One region of the [Rhizobium] kunmingense genome, then DNA from elsewhere that is predicted to be linked to it. Evidence: riboswitches for the same ligand, from Rfam matches in the RefSeq annotation. Region 1 holds a riboswitch; each other region holds the start of a gene.
What was found. A riboswitch is a leader RNA that binds a small molecule or an ion and turns the genes downstream of it on or off. The one in region 1 is predicted to bind cobalamin.
Positions count from the first base shown of each region.

Region 2: another riboswitch for cobalamin. It lies ahead of AC0JZ4_RS21155 (ABC transporter substrate-binding protein); the one in region 1 lies ahead of AC0JZ4_RS06190 (DUF1636 family protein).
Region 3: another riboswitch for cobalamin. It lies ahead of AC0JZ4_RS17625 (ABC transporter substrate-binding protein); the one in region 1 lies ahead of AC0JZ4_RS06190 (DUF1636 family protein).
Region 4: another riboswitch for cobalamin. It lies ahead of AC0JZ4_RS01475 (aromatic ring-hydroxylating oxygenase subunit alpha); the one in region 1 lies ahead of AC0JZ4_RS06190 (DUF1636 family protein).

Region 1 is NZ_CDRNXG010000001.1:1,242,411-1,246,154, forward strand. It holds gene cobN (cobaltochelatase subunit CobN) at 1-493, opposite strand, end outside; gene cobW (cobalamin biosynthesis protein CobW) at 519-1,568, opposite strand; gene AC0JZ4_RS06190 (DUF1636 family protein) at 1,565-1,981, opposite strand; cobalamin riboswitch at 2,083-2,290, opposite strand; cobalamin riboswitch at 2,350-2,561, shown strand; gene AC0JZ4_RS06195 (CbtB domain-containing protein) at 2,600-2,773, shown strand; gene AC0JZ4_RS06200 (CbtA family protein) at 2,788-3,552, shown strand; gene cobO (cob(I)yrinic acid a,c-diamide adenosyltransferase) at 3,552-3,744, shown strand, end outside.
Region 2 is NZ_CDRNXG010000002.1:583,955-587,698, forward strand. It holds gene AC0JZ4_RS21145 (DedA family protein) at 329-847, shown strand; gene AC0JZ4_RS21150 (class I SAM-dependent methyltransferase) at 1,107-1,781, shown strand; cobalamin riboswitch at 1,817-2,010, shown strand; gene AC0JZ4_RS21155 (ABC transporter substrate-binding protein) at 2,156-3,172, shown strand; gene AC0JZ4_RS21160 (FecCD family ABC transporter permease) at 3,178-3,744, shown strand, end outside.
Region 3 is NZ_CDRNXG010000001.1:3,642,432-3,646,175, forward strand. It holds gene zigA (zinc metallochaperone GTPase ZigA) at 1-1,068, opposite strand, end outside; cobalamin riboswitch at 1,236-1,432, shown strand; gene AC0JZ4_RS17625 (ABC transporter substrate-binding protein) at 1,576-2,595, shown strand; gene AC0JZ4_RS17630 (ABC transporter substrate-binding protein) at 2,677-3,690, shown strand; gene AC0JZ4_RS17635 (FecCD family ABC transporter permease) at 3,702-3,744, shown strand, end outside.
Region 4 is NZ_CDRNXG010000001.1:266,166-269,909, reverse strand. It holds gene AC0JZ4_RS01485 (L-threonylcarbamoyladenylate synthase) at 1-725, opposite strand, end outside; gene AC0JZ4_RS01480 (DUF6656 family protein) at 757-1,365, opposite strand; cobalamin riboswitch at 1,527-1,763, shown strand; gene AC0JZ4_RS01475 (aromatic ring-hydroxylating oxygenase subunit alpha) at 1,857-3,101, shown strand; gene AC0JZ4_RS01470 (BA14K family protein) at 3,181-3,639, shown strand.

The DNA.
Region 1 (3,744 bases):
GGCGCACTTCGCCTTTTGCCAATGCGCCAAGTTTGCTTGCCAGAAGCTGCATATTGGCCGGCCCGCCCTCACGGAAGCACGCCAGAAGATCGGCCAGCGTTTCTTCGGAAACCGTGGATGCGGCAGCCAGCCGGTCGTCGCGCATGCTGCATTCGCCCGGCAGCATGGCCAGCGAGATTTTCCGGCGCTTCGCCAGTCGTGACAGCTCTTCGACGCCATAGGACCAGCGATCGTAGCCGCCAAGGATGCGCAGCAGGATGACTTTCGCATGGGCAGCCGTCTTTTCCGCCCACAGATCGACGGACATCGGATGGCGCAGATCCGAAAGGTTGGTCAGGGCGATGGAACTTCCTCCATCGTCCCATCCTGCTGCAACCCCGTTCAAGTCACTTCCGGAGAAGGACAAAACCACCACGTCGGCCGGCAACTGGTTAAGGTCGACCGGCTCTATCAGGTCGTCGAGTGACGACGATGTTGTGGCGAGTATATGCATCCTTCCTGCCCCGGTCCGGTGGCCTTCAGGCCGCCAGCATCTTCTCGATTGCAGCGCGGTCCAAGCCCTTTTCACCGATGATGACCAGACGGCTCCGGCGCGTTTCGTCAACACCCCATGCGCGGTCGAAATAGTGGTTGACCCGCGATCCTACCGCCTGAACCTGTAGGCGCATCGGCTTGTTCGCGACATCAATGAAGCCCTTGATGCGCAGCACGTTTTCCGCCTCCGCCGTGGCGGAAATGCGGTCGGCCAAGGCTTCGGCATCCGAAACAGTGGGCAGATCGATGACGAAACTGTCGAAATCGTCATGATCGTGGTCGTGTTCCTCGTCGTGGTGGGTCTTGCGGTTGTCGATGTCGTCCTCGACGGCAAGGCCGAGACCGATCAGCACGCCCGGATCGACGGCGCCATTGGCAGCCGGGACTATCTTTACCGCACGCGGCAGATGCGCCTGAATGCGGCCCTTGGCGGCGGCGAGCGAGGCCTGGTCCAGAAGGTCGGTCTTGGTCAGCACGATCATGTCGGCGCAGGCAACCTGGTCCTCGAAGACCTCCTCCACCGGATCGTCGTGATCGATGGAAGCATCCGCCTGACGCTGGGCTTCCAATGCGTGGTGGTCATCGGCGACACGGCCCTCGGCCAGCGCCAAGCCGTCGACCACGGCGATGACGCCGTCAACGGTGACGCGCGCTTTCACGTCCGGCCACTGGAAGGCCTGAACCAGCGGCTTCGGCAGAGCAAGGCCCGAGGTTTCGATGAGGATGTGATCGACGCGCGGCTCGCGGGAGAGGATCTGGTCGATCGCCGGAACGAAATCGTCGGCAACCGTGCAGCAGATGCAGCCGTTGGCCAGCTCGATGATGTTGTCATCCGGGCAGCTTTCGATGCCGCAGCCCTTCAGCACTTCGCCGTCGATACCGACATCGCCGAATTCGTTGACGATGATCGCCAGCCGCTTTCCGTCGAGTTTTTCGATCAGGTTGCGGATCAGCGTCGTCTTGCCGGCGCCGAGAAAGCCGGTGATGACGGTGCAGGGAACCTTGTCGAACTTGGTGCCGGAATTGACGTTCATGAAGGCATGTCCTCGTGATGATGAAAGGGTGGAATGCGGGCCGTCATGCCCTTGCCGCGCAGGCAGGAGGGGCGGCCGCGAAGGGGAAGAAAGCCGCGCTCGTCCTCAGCCAGCATCATCGCGCCGGTGACGATGTCGTCGGCATTGTCGTTGGACAGGTGGCCGAAGACATAGGACCAGCCGGAGCGGTGGTTGAAGGCGGCACTCGGGCTCTTGTCGCAATTGGCGAGACAGGTGACGGGCTTGATGGCGAGCGGCTTGCCTTCGGCAGCAATGCGCAGCGCCTCGATCAGGCCAACACCTGGACGGGCCTGACTGTCGGTCGCCTCACGACAATTGGTGCAGACGAAGATCGTCACGTCTGCTTCACCGGCGGCCGTTTCGCCATCGTTCTTTCGCACGTCACTCGTCATCGGGCCGCATACCGCCGGTCTGTCTACAATCGGGGTGCGCAACAGGCGGACGAGCCATCCTGCAGTGGAAAGAAAGCTTCGCCCGGAGCACCCCGCCGGAAAAGCGCAATTTTTGAACGGCAGGTCTCCTGGCTCGCGGGTCGTCACCATCTGCCTGCCTTCCCGGATGTCTCCAGTGGCGTTTCTGGCAGGATGGCTCGCCGCACACAGTTGCGGGGGCAGCCGCGGCATTGGATGATTGCCATCCGCACCGCATTCTCTCTTAGCCCCGACCGTTGCCGGCAAGGGACCGTCATGCCGTTCAAGTAAGCTTTCCGGTGGTGAACTGTCAATGTCGCAAAGCCGATTGCCGAGACAACCGAATTGTTTATAGTGATCGTGTCTTTGGTGCTTCAACGAGCTACCCAAGGGAATGCGGTGCGACGAAGCTCGTCAATTCCGCGGCTGCCCCCGCAACTGTAGGCGGAAAGCTTTTGCCCAACACGGCCACCAGGCCGTTACGCCACTGGAGAGATCCGGGAAGGCGGGCAAGGGCGCCAGATCCGCAAGCCAGGAGACCTGCCAGGGACATTCGGCATTTTAAACAGCCCTCGGGTGGAGGGCAGAAAGACGAAATCCATGGTTAGCTCCGCCGCAGGCGCAGTCAGCGTCTCCGCATCCAAAATCCTTCCTCTCGGCATGTCGGCCGTTCTCGGTCTCTTCATCGTCGGCTTTGTCGGCTTCTCGCATCTGGAAGTCGTCCATAACGCGGCTCACGATACGCGCCATTCGCTGGCATTTCCCTGCCACTAAAGAGGAATTCCCATATGTCGCTGTTTCGTAACATCGTCCTTGCGGCGGTGATCGCCGGCCTGTTGTCCGGTCTCCTGATGACCGTGATGCAGAGCTTTTCCACGGTGCCGCTCATTCTTGCGGCCGAAACCTTTGAGACTGCCGGTGGGGAAGATGCCGGGCACTCCCATGACGTGGCCCCGGCCGCCGGTGCTGCCGCGCCTGCCGAAGCCGACCATCATCACGATGCGGAAGCCTGGGCGCCTGCAGATGGCCTGGAGCGCTTTATCTACACCGCTGCAGCCAATATTCTTTCTGCGGTTGGTTTCGCGCTCGTTGCCATTGCTGTCGCCGAGGCACTCGGCGGGTTTGGCGGATGGCGCGGCGGCCTGATGTTCGGCATTGCCGGCTTCCTTACCGTCAGCCTGGCACCCGGCCTTGGCCTGCCGCCGGAACTGCCGGGCATGCCGGCGGCGGAACTCGGGCCGCGCCAGGTCTGGTGGACGGCGACAGTGGTGTGCACCGCGATTGGTCTCGGCCTTCTCGCCTATAGCCGTTCGGCGCTTCTTGCGGCGCTGGCGATCGTGCTTCTTGTGGCCCCGCATCTCATCGGTGCACCGCTGCCGCCTACGCACGAGACGGCCGTGCCGATCGAGCTTCATGCCCGCTTCGTCAATGCCGTCTATGCAACCAACCTCGTCTTCTGGGCTGTTCTCGGCGCGCTGGCCGGCGTATTGCGGCAGAAACTTCGCAGCGGCGAGGCCGCATCCATCGGATCAAACCGGGAGCTTGCAGCATAGTGAAAGACGTCGATCAGACCGCCGAGGAGCGCCATCGCGCCAAGATGGCGAACCGCAAGGCGGTTCAGGATGCGGAAGTCGCCGAGAAGACCCTCGAAAAGGGTCTTCTCATCGTCCATACAGGCCCCGGCAAAGGCAAGTCGACCGCAGCCTTCGGGCTAGCGCTTCGCATGCTCGGCAACAATCGCCGCG
Region 2 (3,744 bases), on a different contig from region 1:
AGCCCGGACCCATTGAGCCTTGGCCGGCACCAACGCCGATCCCTTTCCCCTACGAAGCGAGACCGTCGATGACAGCGACCAAGGATAACTTTTTCAAGCCGGGTAGAGACGAAGATGAGCCTGCCTCGAATAGAGCGCCCGGAGCACTGGATATCGTGGAAGCAGAGGCGGCGGCGCGGGCGGAGAAGACCAAGCGTCTGCGCGAAGCCCGACTACAGTCCGCGTCATCGAGTTCAGGCCGTCCCTAAACGACTTGCGGATTTTGCTCATCAGCCTCGCGATTGATATTTTCACGCTCTTCAGTGCTTAGCACCCTCGGATGTTTTTAATGCAGGAAATCACTGCCCCGATCGTCAATTTTCTGAACGAATACCCCGAGTGGGCCGCAATCGTGGTTGGGCTGACAGCCTTCTGCGAGTCTCTGTTCATTGTCGGCGTGCTCTTCCCGGCTACTCCTATTCTGCTCGTCGTCGGTGGGATGCTTGCGGCGGGTACTGCCGATCCAGCTCCCGTGCTCGCTGCTGCCATATTCGGGGCCGTCACGGGTGACATCGTTTCCTATCTGATCGGCAAAAAATCAGGCCGGCGCATCACGTTCAGCCCGGCAGCGAAGCGGCATAGGACAAGCATTGCGAAGGCCCGTGTTTTCTTTCGGAAGCATGGGATGCTCGCAGTGTTCATGGGGCGGTTCTTCGGGCCGCTGAGAGCGACTGTACCGTTTGTTGCTGGTATGATGCATATGAAACAAGCGAAGTTCCAAGCGGCCAACATCGCCTCGGCCGTTATTTGGGCGCTCGTCATGCTGATGCCCGGGTGGATGGCGGTTGAAGGATATCAATCCCTGTAGCGAGGTGACCACTCTGTTCACGCAGCGAGTTACGCGCACATAATGCAACGATGTCGCGTAATTAGCCCTACGTCATGAAGATAGAGCGTTGATAAGCGTAAGCACATTTAACGGACTTGAGGGGCGATACCCATCAGGAGCTGCGAAAAACGCAGGCTTGGGCGTAGCGCGGAGTAACTTCCGCCGATAGCATGGCCGGATCATAAGTACCTATTACCCAAGTCGAGTAATCGAGCGATAATGATATTGGAAGTGACGTATGAAAGCTGCCCCCAACACTGCCAAAGCCATGTCCGAACATTGGAATGGGCGGGCAAACCGCTTCAACAGTGCGGCATCGCACAAGCGTAACTATGACGATTGGAAAAGCGTGTTTTCGGCGGCGCTTGAGGGAGATGCCCGGACCGCAATCGATCTTGGAAGCGGCACGGGTGCGTGCGCATTGTTGCTCGCGGAGCTGGGCCATCGGGTCATCGCAGTGGATGGTTCAGAGGGGATGTTGTCTCACGCCCGTCAGGATGCCGAGGCCCGTGGCCTCGACCTGACCTTTGTTCATTCGACGATGGACGATGCCGAAATTCCTGACGCAAGCGTTGATATCGTTACTTTGCGCAATGTTCTCTGGACGCTTGAGAACCCCGCGGGTGCGCTGTCCCTGGCTAACCGCATCCTGAAACCGGGTGGCAAGCTTCTGGTTTCAGACGGCCTATGGTTCCTACATCGCGACAACGACAGCGCGGCCGAGTTCGGCAACGAACTGCCCTTTTTCAATGGCCTGACGGATATTGATGCGCGTGCACTGCTGCACGAGACCGGTTTCGGCGAGGTGCAGTCCTGGAAGCATCTCTTTGAGACGCATCCCTATGGTGCCGTCTATGACGACAGCAGCCGCATGATCGACTATTTCGTGCTGACCGCGACAAAGCCGTCCTGATCCGCGACGCAGGCTTGCGCAACGGTCTCAAGCCTGTATAGCTTGCCGCCGTCGGTTCCCGAAAGGGACGAACAGGGAATTCGGGACGGAGCAATCCGTCAAACGAAACTGCCCCCGCAACTGTAGGCGGCGAGCATCCTTTCATCGGCCACTGGGCGATTGTGCCCGGGAAGGCGAGAGGAGGCGTTGACCCGTCAGTCAGGAGACCTGCCGACATCGAGTAACGTAACGCCGGCGGGGTGTCCGGAGGAGGAAGCGGATGTTTGCAGCGTCTTTGCGTGCTGTTCCGAATGGCGGTGAAAACCGGCAGGCGGATTTTCCGTGCCATCTTGATGATCCCCGATCGGGTCCATTTCACTGACCGGAGATTGATCATGACGAAACTCAAGGCAGCTCTTGCCTTCTCGGCCCTCCTGTTCGCCAGTTCCGGCGCCTATGCCGGCTCAACCACATATCCGCTCAAGATCAGCAATTGCGGTCAGGAACTGACCTTCAACGCTGCGCCGAAGAGCGTCGCTGCCGTTGGCCAGTCGACGACGGAAATGCTGTATGCACTTGGCCTTGGCGACAAGGTTGTTGGCACGTCGGTCTGGTTCAACGAGGTTTTGCCGGAGTTCAAGGACGTCAATGCCAAGGCTCCGCGTCTGGCAGACAACCATCCGGGCTTCGAGGCCGTGGCGGCCAAGAAGCCGGAATTGGTGACGACCCAGTTCGAGGTTCATGTCGGCCCGCAGGGCGTGGTCGGCACGCGCCAGCAGTTCAACGAGCTTGGTATCAACGTCTACGCCATGCCGGCGGATTGCGTCGGCAAGGACAACCTTTCGGGCGGTGACGGCGCACGTAAGACGCCATTCTCGATCGATACAGTTTACCGCGCCGTCGATGAACTCTCGACGATTTTCGATGTGCAGGACCGCGGCAACAAGGTTGAAGAGCAGCTTCGTTCACGGGTCGACGCGGCTGCGGCCAAAGCCAAGGCACTCGATCTGAAAAACGTCTCCGCGGTCTTCTGGTTCTCGAGCGCCGACATCGAACTCGATCCCTTCGTTGCCGGTCAAAAGGGCATTCCGGGCTTCATCATGAACACGCTCGGCGTGAAGAACGTGGTAGAGAGCGATGAGGAATATCCATCCGTTGGTTGGGAAACTATCGCCAAGGCCAACCCGGATGTCATCATCATCGCACGTATGGATCGCCGCCGCTATCCGGCCGATGACTATCAGGTGAAGCTCGATTACCTCAAGAGTGACCCGGTGACCCGCGAAATGAAGGCCGTCAAGGAGGGCAGCATTGTCGTGGTCGATGCTCATGCCGTCCATGCGGGCATTCGAATTCCAGCCGGTATCGAGGCTGTCGCCGACGCGCTTGAAGACATCAAGGGCAAGCAGTGACGGATATCGTGGTCGAGCGGAACGGACAGATTCCCATACGCCGGATCGGTTATCTGATTGGCTCCGTTCTCCTGCTCCTCATTGCCATCGCGTTGGGCGTCTCCGTCGGGGAGACGTCCATGCCGATCCATCTTGTCGGCCAGACATTGGTCAACAAGATGTTTGGCGCAACCTATCTCGTTGATCCGATCGATGCGGGTATCATCTGGAACTATCGGCTGACGCGCGCCATCGTGGCGGCCTGCTGCGGTGCGTCGCTGGCCGTGTCCGGCGTGGTTCTGCAGGCCATGCTGCGCAATGCGCTGGCCGACCCCTATATTCTCGGCATCTCCGCCGGTGCTTCAACGGGTGCGGTCACCATTCTGATCCTCGGCATCGGCGGTGGGCTTCTTTCTCTGCCCATCGGTGCCTTTGCCGGCTCGCTGATTGCCTTTCTGCTGGTCATCATGCTGGCGCGCGCCGCAGGTGGCGGTGTCGGCATCCAAGCGACCGGACTTGTCATTCTCGCCGGCATTGCCGGTTCGCAGCTCTTCAACGCACTGACCTCGTTCATCATCACTCGTTCCGCTAAT
Region 3 (3,744 bases), 2.4 Mb from region 1:
GAAGACGATTTCCTGCCGCCGGTCGCCCCAGACGGGATCGAGATAGGGCTGCATCATCCTGTAGAACTCCGGGCTGTCGGGCCAACGCTCCTTCGGCACGGCCGACCACCACATGCCGGTGCGGCCGGTGCGCACCAGCGCCCCCGCCTGGCTGATCTCGCCGACGAAATGCGGCCGCGTCGCCAGCCAGAAGAAGCCCTTGGCCCGCACGACGCCCGGCCACGAGCGATCGATGAAGCGCTGGAATTTTTCGGGCTCGAAAGGCTGGCGGGCGCGGTAGACGAAGGAGCGGATGCCATATTCCTCCGTCTCCGGCACATGGTCCTTGAAACCATGCAGTTCCTTGAACCACAACGGGTGCTGCTCTGCCTTGTCGAAATCGAAGCGGCCGGTGCCCAGCACGTCCTTCAATTCCACCTTGCCGAAATCCGTCTCGATTAATTTTGCATCGGGATTGAGCGCCACGATGATCTTTCGCGCGGCGTCGCGGTCGTCAGGGGTCGCGGTGCCGATCTTGTTGAGGACGACGACATCGGCAAACTCGATCTGCTCGACAAGGAGGTCGACGATGGTGCGGTTGTCGCCCTCGCCCGCCGTCTCGCCGCGATCGGCGAGGAAGTCGCCGGAGCCGTAATCCTTCAACAGATTGGCGGCATCGACAACGGTGACCATCGTATCCAGCCGCGCAACGTCCGACAGGCTCAGACCATTCTCGTCGCGGAAATCGAATGTGGCGGCCACCGGCAGCGGCTCGGCAATGCCGGTCGATTCGATCAGCAGATAATCGAACCGCCCCTGTTCGGCGAGCGCCCTCACCTCCTGCAGAAGATCGTCGCGCAGCGTGCAACAGATGCAGCCATTGGTCATTTCGACCAGCTGTTCCTGCGTGCGCGACAGGTTGGCGCCGCCATCGCGCACCAGTGCGGCATCGATATTGACCTCGCTCATGTCGTTGACGATCAGCGCCACCCGCATGCCCTCGCGGTTCGACAGGATGTGATTGAGCATGGTCGTCTTGCCGGCGCCTAGAAAGCCGGAGAGCACGGTGACGGGAAGTTTGTCTTTCATTTGCAAAAGCCCATTGCGTCATTTGTTACGTTATACTATTACGAAATCACAAGCAGCGACTGCCGTCAAGCCTTGTAGAGAAGACATGACGTCCGGCGGGGCGGCGGGCCGGTCGTGCGCAAGTCAACGGACAAGCCCAAATCACTAGACAAGCTTTGGCCTGTCTCCTATCAAGGCTGCGCTACGGTTCTGCATTCGCAGATGAAAAGGGAACGCGGTGAGGTTTATCAAAACCGATCCCGCGACTGCCCTCGCAACTGTAAGCGGCGAGCTTTTCGTCACAGCCACTGGTTCTCGAACCGGGAAGGCGACGGGCAGCGTTCGAGCCGCGAGTCAGGAGACCTGCCGCAGCGAGGCTAAAACCAATACCGGACGAGGTGTTCCGGCGGGAGAATGATATGACGCAAGCGACACTGTCGCCCGCCATCCTGATGTGGACCGCAAACGCGGCCTTGCATCGTCCTGCCTTTCATCCCGGCAAAGCCATTTCCCTTGAAAGGACAGGACATGAAACTCGGCCTTATCGCCGCACTCTTTGCGATTTCCGCATCGGCACTTCCCGCAACAGCCTTCGCCGCCTCGACCAGCTATCCGCTGACACTTGAGAATTGCGGCCAGCAGATCACTTTCGACAAGGCTCCGGCCAAGATGGTTTCCATCGGCCAAGGCATGACGGAAGTGCTCTATTCGCTCGGCCTCGCCGACAAAGTCTCCGGCACCGCCGTCTGGGTCGGTCCGGTTCTGCCGGAATATGCCGAGGTCAACGCCAAAATCAAACGGCTTGCCGATAACGACCCGAGCTTCGAATCCATCGTCGGGCTGGAGCCGGATCTGGTCGCCGCCGAGTTCGAATGGCATGTCGGCCCGATGGGTTCGGTCGCCAAGCGCGAGCAGTTTTCCGATATCGGCGTCAACACCTACATCTCGCCGGCCGATTGCGTTGCCAAGACCAACACCGATGGTGGCGACGGGGTGCGCAAGGAGCTGTTTACGATGGACCTGATCTATCGCCAGATCGGTGAGCTGGCGCAGATCTTCGATGTGCAGGACCGCGGGGCCAAGCTGATCGCCGATCTGAAGACCCGCGAAGCCGCAGCCGTCGCCTCGATCAAGGGCGCGGAAGCGAAGAACCTGCCGGTGGTCTTCTGGTTCTCCAGCAAAGAAACCAAGGGAGACGCCTTCATCGCCGGCAAGAACAGCGCGCCGGCCTATATCCTCAAGACGCTCGGCGCACAGAATGTCGTGACAACCGAAGAGGAATGGCCGCTGGTCAGCTGGGAAACGATTGCCGAGGCCAACCCTGCCGTGATCGTCATCGCCACCATGGACCGCCGCCGCTATGCCGCCGACGACCCGGCGGTGAAGGTGTCCTTCCTCGAAACCGATCCGGTAGTCAGCGAACTCGACGCGGTGAAGAACAGGCATTTCGTGATGATGGACGCACAGTCGATGAACCCGACGATCCGCACGATCGAAGGCATCGAGATCCTGGCAAAGGGCATCCAGTCCTTCGGACTTGCGAACTGAACAAGCCCCTTATGTCGCGCCTGCCTCACGGTGGGCGTGACGCTTCTTTCGCATGTCCATGCCCTTCCGAAAGGACAGACCATGAAATCCGGCCTGATCGCCGCCCTTATCGCGCTCCCCTTCACCGCCCTTTCCTCCGCAGCCTTCGCCGCCCCGGCCGGCTATCCGCTGACGCTGGAAAACTGCGGCGCGGACATCGTCATCGAAAAGCCTCCACAAAAGGCCGTTGGCCTCGGCCAGAACAGCACCGAGATCCTGCTGATGCTCGGCCTTGCCGATCGCATGGCCGGCAGCGCCATCTGGGTGTCTCCGGTTCTGCCAGCGCTTGCGGCGGATAACGCCAAGGTGCACCGCATCGCCGCCAACACGCCGAATTTCGAGGCCGTCGTCGCCCGCGAGCCGGATTTCATCGCCGCACAGTTCTTGACCTCGGTCGGGCCGCAGGGCCGTGTGGGAACGCGCCAGCAGTTTGCCGATCTCGGCGTGCCGAGCTACGTCTCGCCGACCGACTGCACCGTGACCGACAATGCCGTCTCGGATGGCGCGCGCAAACAGATGTTTTCCATGGACCTGCTCTATCAGGAGATCGATGAACTCTCGCGTATCTTCGACGTCGCCGACCGTGGTGAAGCGCTGATCGCCGAACTGAAAGGTCGCGAGGCCTCGGTGCGCGCCCGTGTGGCCGACAAGGCGAAGGATGTCAGCCTCGTCTACTGGTTCTCCTCGCCGGAACTTGCCGGCGACGCCTGGATGGCCGGCAAGAACGGCGCCTCGGGCTACATCACCGAAGTGCTGGGCGCAAAGAACATCGTCACATCCGAACAGGAATGGCCGCTCATCGGCTGGGAGGCGATCGCGGCAGACAACCCGAGCGTCATCGTCATCGGCACGATGGACCGCCGCAACCAGACGGCAGACGATCCTGCCGCCAAGAAACAGTTCCTTTCCACAGATCCGGTCGCAAGCAAGCTCGATGCGGTCGAAAACGGTCGTATCGTGGAGATGGATGCGCAGGCGATGAACCCGACGATCCGCACCATCAACGGGCTTGAAATCGTCGCGGATGCTCTTGGCAGGTTCGGATTGCTGAAGTGACCCCATCACGCATCAAACCGTGGCTCGCCGGCATTGCCGGCGTGCTCATCGTCA
Region 4 (3,744 bases), 980 kb from region 1:
AGCCGCACCGCCGCCCCCGGCGCATAATGGGAGGCGAGCATGCCCGGCGCCTCGATGATCGCCGCCGGCCCCTCGCGCCGCCTGATCGCCCGGCCCGCAACGCTGGCGATCTCGTCGGCGGCAAGCCCGCCGGGGCGCAGCAGCAGTATCGTGCCGGTTTCGGGATCGACGCGGATGATCGTCGATTCGACACCCACCGGCGAAGCGCCGCCGTCGATGATCAGCTCCAGCTTCCCGCCGAGATCATCCATCACATGGCGTGCGCTGGTCGGGCTGATCTTGCCGGATGTATTGGCGCTCGGTGCCGCAAGCGGCCGGTCATAGGCGCGGATGAGGTCGCTGGCGAAACCGGCCGGGCAGCGCAGGCCGACCGTTTCCAGTCCCGCCGTCGCCAGCGGATGGATCGCGCTGCCGGGTTTCAAGGGCAGGATGATGGTCAGCGGTCCGGGCCAGAAGGCCTCCGCCAGCTTGCGCGACAGGGGATCGAACACCGCATAGCGCTCCGCCATGGCGATATCGCAGACGTGGCAGATCAGCGGGTTGAAGCGCGGCCGGCCCTTTGTCTCGTAGATCGTCGAGATCGCTTCCGCCCGCGTCGCGTCGGCAGCAAGCCCGTAGACGGTCTCGGTCGGAATGGCGACGGGAAGGTCAAGGCCGAGCACGCGGGTGCCTTCGCGGATCGCGCGTTCAGGTTCTGCTTTTATGTCGATGATTGCGGCTGTCATGTGCCGTCAATACAGCCTCGGGGCCGCGGCTTCAAAGCCTTTTGATGATTTCGCGTACGGTCGCATCCGGCGCGCCGAGCATCAGCACGTTGCGCATCGCCTCGCGCGGGTCGCTGGTCTGGAACAACAGCCCGTTCTGCCGGAAACTGCGGTCGATCTTCGCCCCTTGGCCGGCCTCGCCCTCGATCGCCACGGCGAAATACATGCGTGAACCGCGCGGATTGATCCGGGCAAAGAAGTCGTCCTCCTCGCCGATCTCGGAGAAGAAGTTGGCGATGTAGAAGGACCACGTCACCAGCGCTTCGGGAGAAAAGAACGTCCGCGCCGCCGTCACATGGCAATAGCCCAGATGCGGGCTGCCATCGAGCGTGCGGTGAAAGATGAGCTTCGGCAGGCTGATCGAGCGATGGAAGGTGTTGAGCCGCATATGCGTCGTCTCACCGGCGGTCTCTAGCTTGCGCCCGGTCTTCTCCGCCACCTCGTCATGGCTGAGATATCGGCGCTCGTCCGGTATCCAGATCGGCCGCGCGCGGGAAATCTTGCCGGTGCGCAGGAATTCCGAATGGGCGGTCGCGTTGCGCTGTGGCGCGGTAAACGGCCGCTGTCCATTGACCTCGTAATAGCGGATCTGTCCTGGCATTGTCCTGACTCTTCCGTTCTCGATCGCGGCGGATCGTATTAGTAACATCTTAACAGTGTCTTTCCGCCGCACAGCTTGCCGATCCGGCACGAAACAGGCCCCGTCGCCAATACAGTCGCCGATGTCGCAATGTCGCCTATGCGACAGGCGGCAGTCACGTTTAAATGCGATCAAGCTCATGGTGCCGCCTCGCTAGGGGAGGCGGAGAATTGGGAAGCCGGCGGGTCGATTGAGACCTTACCGGCGCTGCCCCCGCAACGGTGGCGGAGTTGAAGGCATGGCACGGGGGAAACCCCGAACCACTGGGACAGAGCCGAACGGCCGCTCGGGAAGGTGCCATGTCAGTCCTTTAGGGATAGCTCCGAAGCCCGGAAACCAGCCTGAGCCGGAGTGATGACCGATCGCGGTGGGCGTTCGGGACAGGAATTGGCGGAATGTGTAACCGTCGGCTTGTCCATGCCCCGTCGCTTGCCTGGAGTGCGAGGAAGCATATGGACATTCATAGTCAGGTTCTGCGGCAGCTTAAGAACCGCCGCGAAGGTTTCAGCCTTGAACAGCCGTTCTATATCGATCCGGATTACTACAAGCTCGACATGGAGATGATCTGGTATCGCGACTGGCTGTTCGTCGGCCATGACTGCGAGCTGGAAAAGGGCGGCATGTATTTCACCCTTCAGGTGGGTGATTACCCGGTCCTCGTCATCCGCACCCGCGAAGGCGATATCCGCGCCTTCCACAACACCTGCCGCCATCGCGGCCACCGCGTCTGCACCAAGGATACGGGTTCGGCGACGCGCCTTGTCTGTCCCTATCACCAGTGGACCTACCAGCATGACGGCTCGCTGATGTCGGCCCGCCATATGGGCGACAATTTCGACAAGAAGCAGTTCGGCCTGAAACCCCTCCACTGCCAGGTCGTCGCGGGCTACATCTTCATCTGTCTGGCGCAGGAAGCCCCGGACTTCGCGCCCGTGCGTGCCACGATCGAGCCCTACATGGCGCCGCACCGCATTTCCGAAACCAAGGTCGCCGCCAAGAATACGATCATCGAGAAGGGCAACTGGAAACTCGTCTGGGAAAACAACCGCGAGTGCTACCACTGCGCCGGCAATCACCCGGAACTCTGCCGCACCTACCCGGAAGCGCCGACCGCGACCGGCGTGCAGGGCGCCGGCGACGATCCGTTCATCTCCGAACACTGGAGCCGTTGCGAGGCCGCCGGCCTGCCGAGCACCTTCAACATGTCGCGTGATGGCCAGTTCCGCGTTGCCCGCATGCCGCTCGTCGAGGATGCCGAGAGCTATACGATGAACGGCCGCCCGGCGGTTGCCCGCTCGCTGTCGGAAGACGTGACGATCTCCCACATCGGCACGATGCTGATGTTCCACTATCCGACCACCTGGAACCACATGCTGGTCGACCATGCGATCTCCTTCCGCGTCATCCCGATCGGGCCGGAAGAAACCGCGGTAACCACCACCTGGCTGGTCAACAAGGAAGCGGTCGAAGGCGTCGATTACAATGTCGACGAACTCACCCATGTGTGGAACATGACCAACGACCAGGACCGCCAGATCGTCGAGGAAAATGCCTTCGGCATCCGCTCGCCGGCCTACGAGCCGGGTCCCTATTCGGAAGCCCATGAGGGCGGCGTCATGCAGTTCGTCGAATGGTACGCCAACTTCATGATCGACCGGCTGAAGGGCAAGGACGCGACGCTCTCGGCTGTCGCCTGACCGGTAAAAGTTCCATTGGAACAAAATCGGGGTGTTTCGCATTGTAGATCGCCAATCTACAGATGAGGAAACATCCCCGATGACCGCATTCCGCATGCGCCTTGCCACTGCGCTGACGGCGGCTGCCGTTCTGGCCACGAGTTTCATGCCCGCCGCCGCCATGCCGGCGGTTCAGGTCATGCCGGTTCCGGTTGCCTCTGCCGCCAATGCTGCGCAGGTAACGGAAGTCCAGTATCGCGACCGTGACCGCCGCAGCTATCGCCAGGATCGCCGCTACTATCGCCAGGGCTATCACAACGGCCATCGCGGCTATCGCGAGCGCCGCCGCGGCTATCGCTATCACAACGGTTACTGGTTCCCGCTTGCAGCCTTTGCGACCGGCGCGATCATCGGCGGTGCGATCGCCAACCAGCCGCGTGCCTCGGGCGGCAGCCACGTCCAGTGGTGCGCCAACCGCTACCGCACCTACCGCGCTTCCGACAACACCTATATTCCGAGCGCCGGCATTCGCCGCACCTGCGTTTCGCCTTACAGGTAAGCAACCGGCAGGTGATTGAATTGACGGGCGTAACGGAGGCGTGAACGCCACCGAAGCGCCCGTTAATCTGCGGTTCAGCGAGAAATTTCTAAGGCTGCTGCGAAA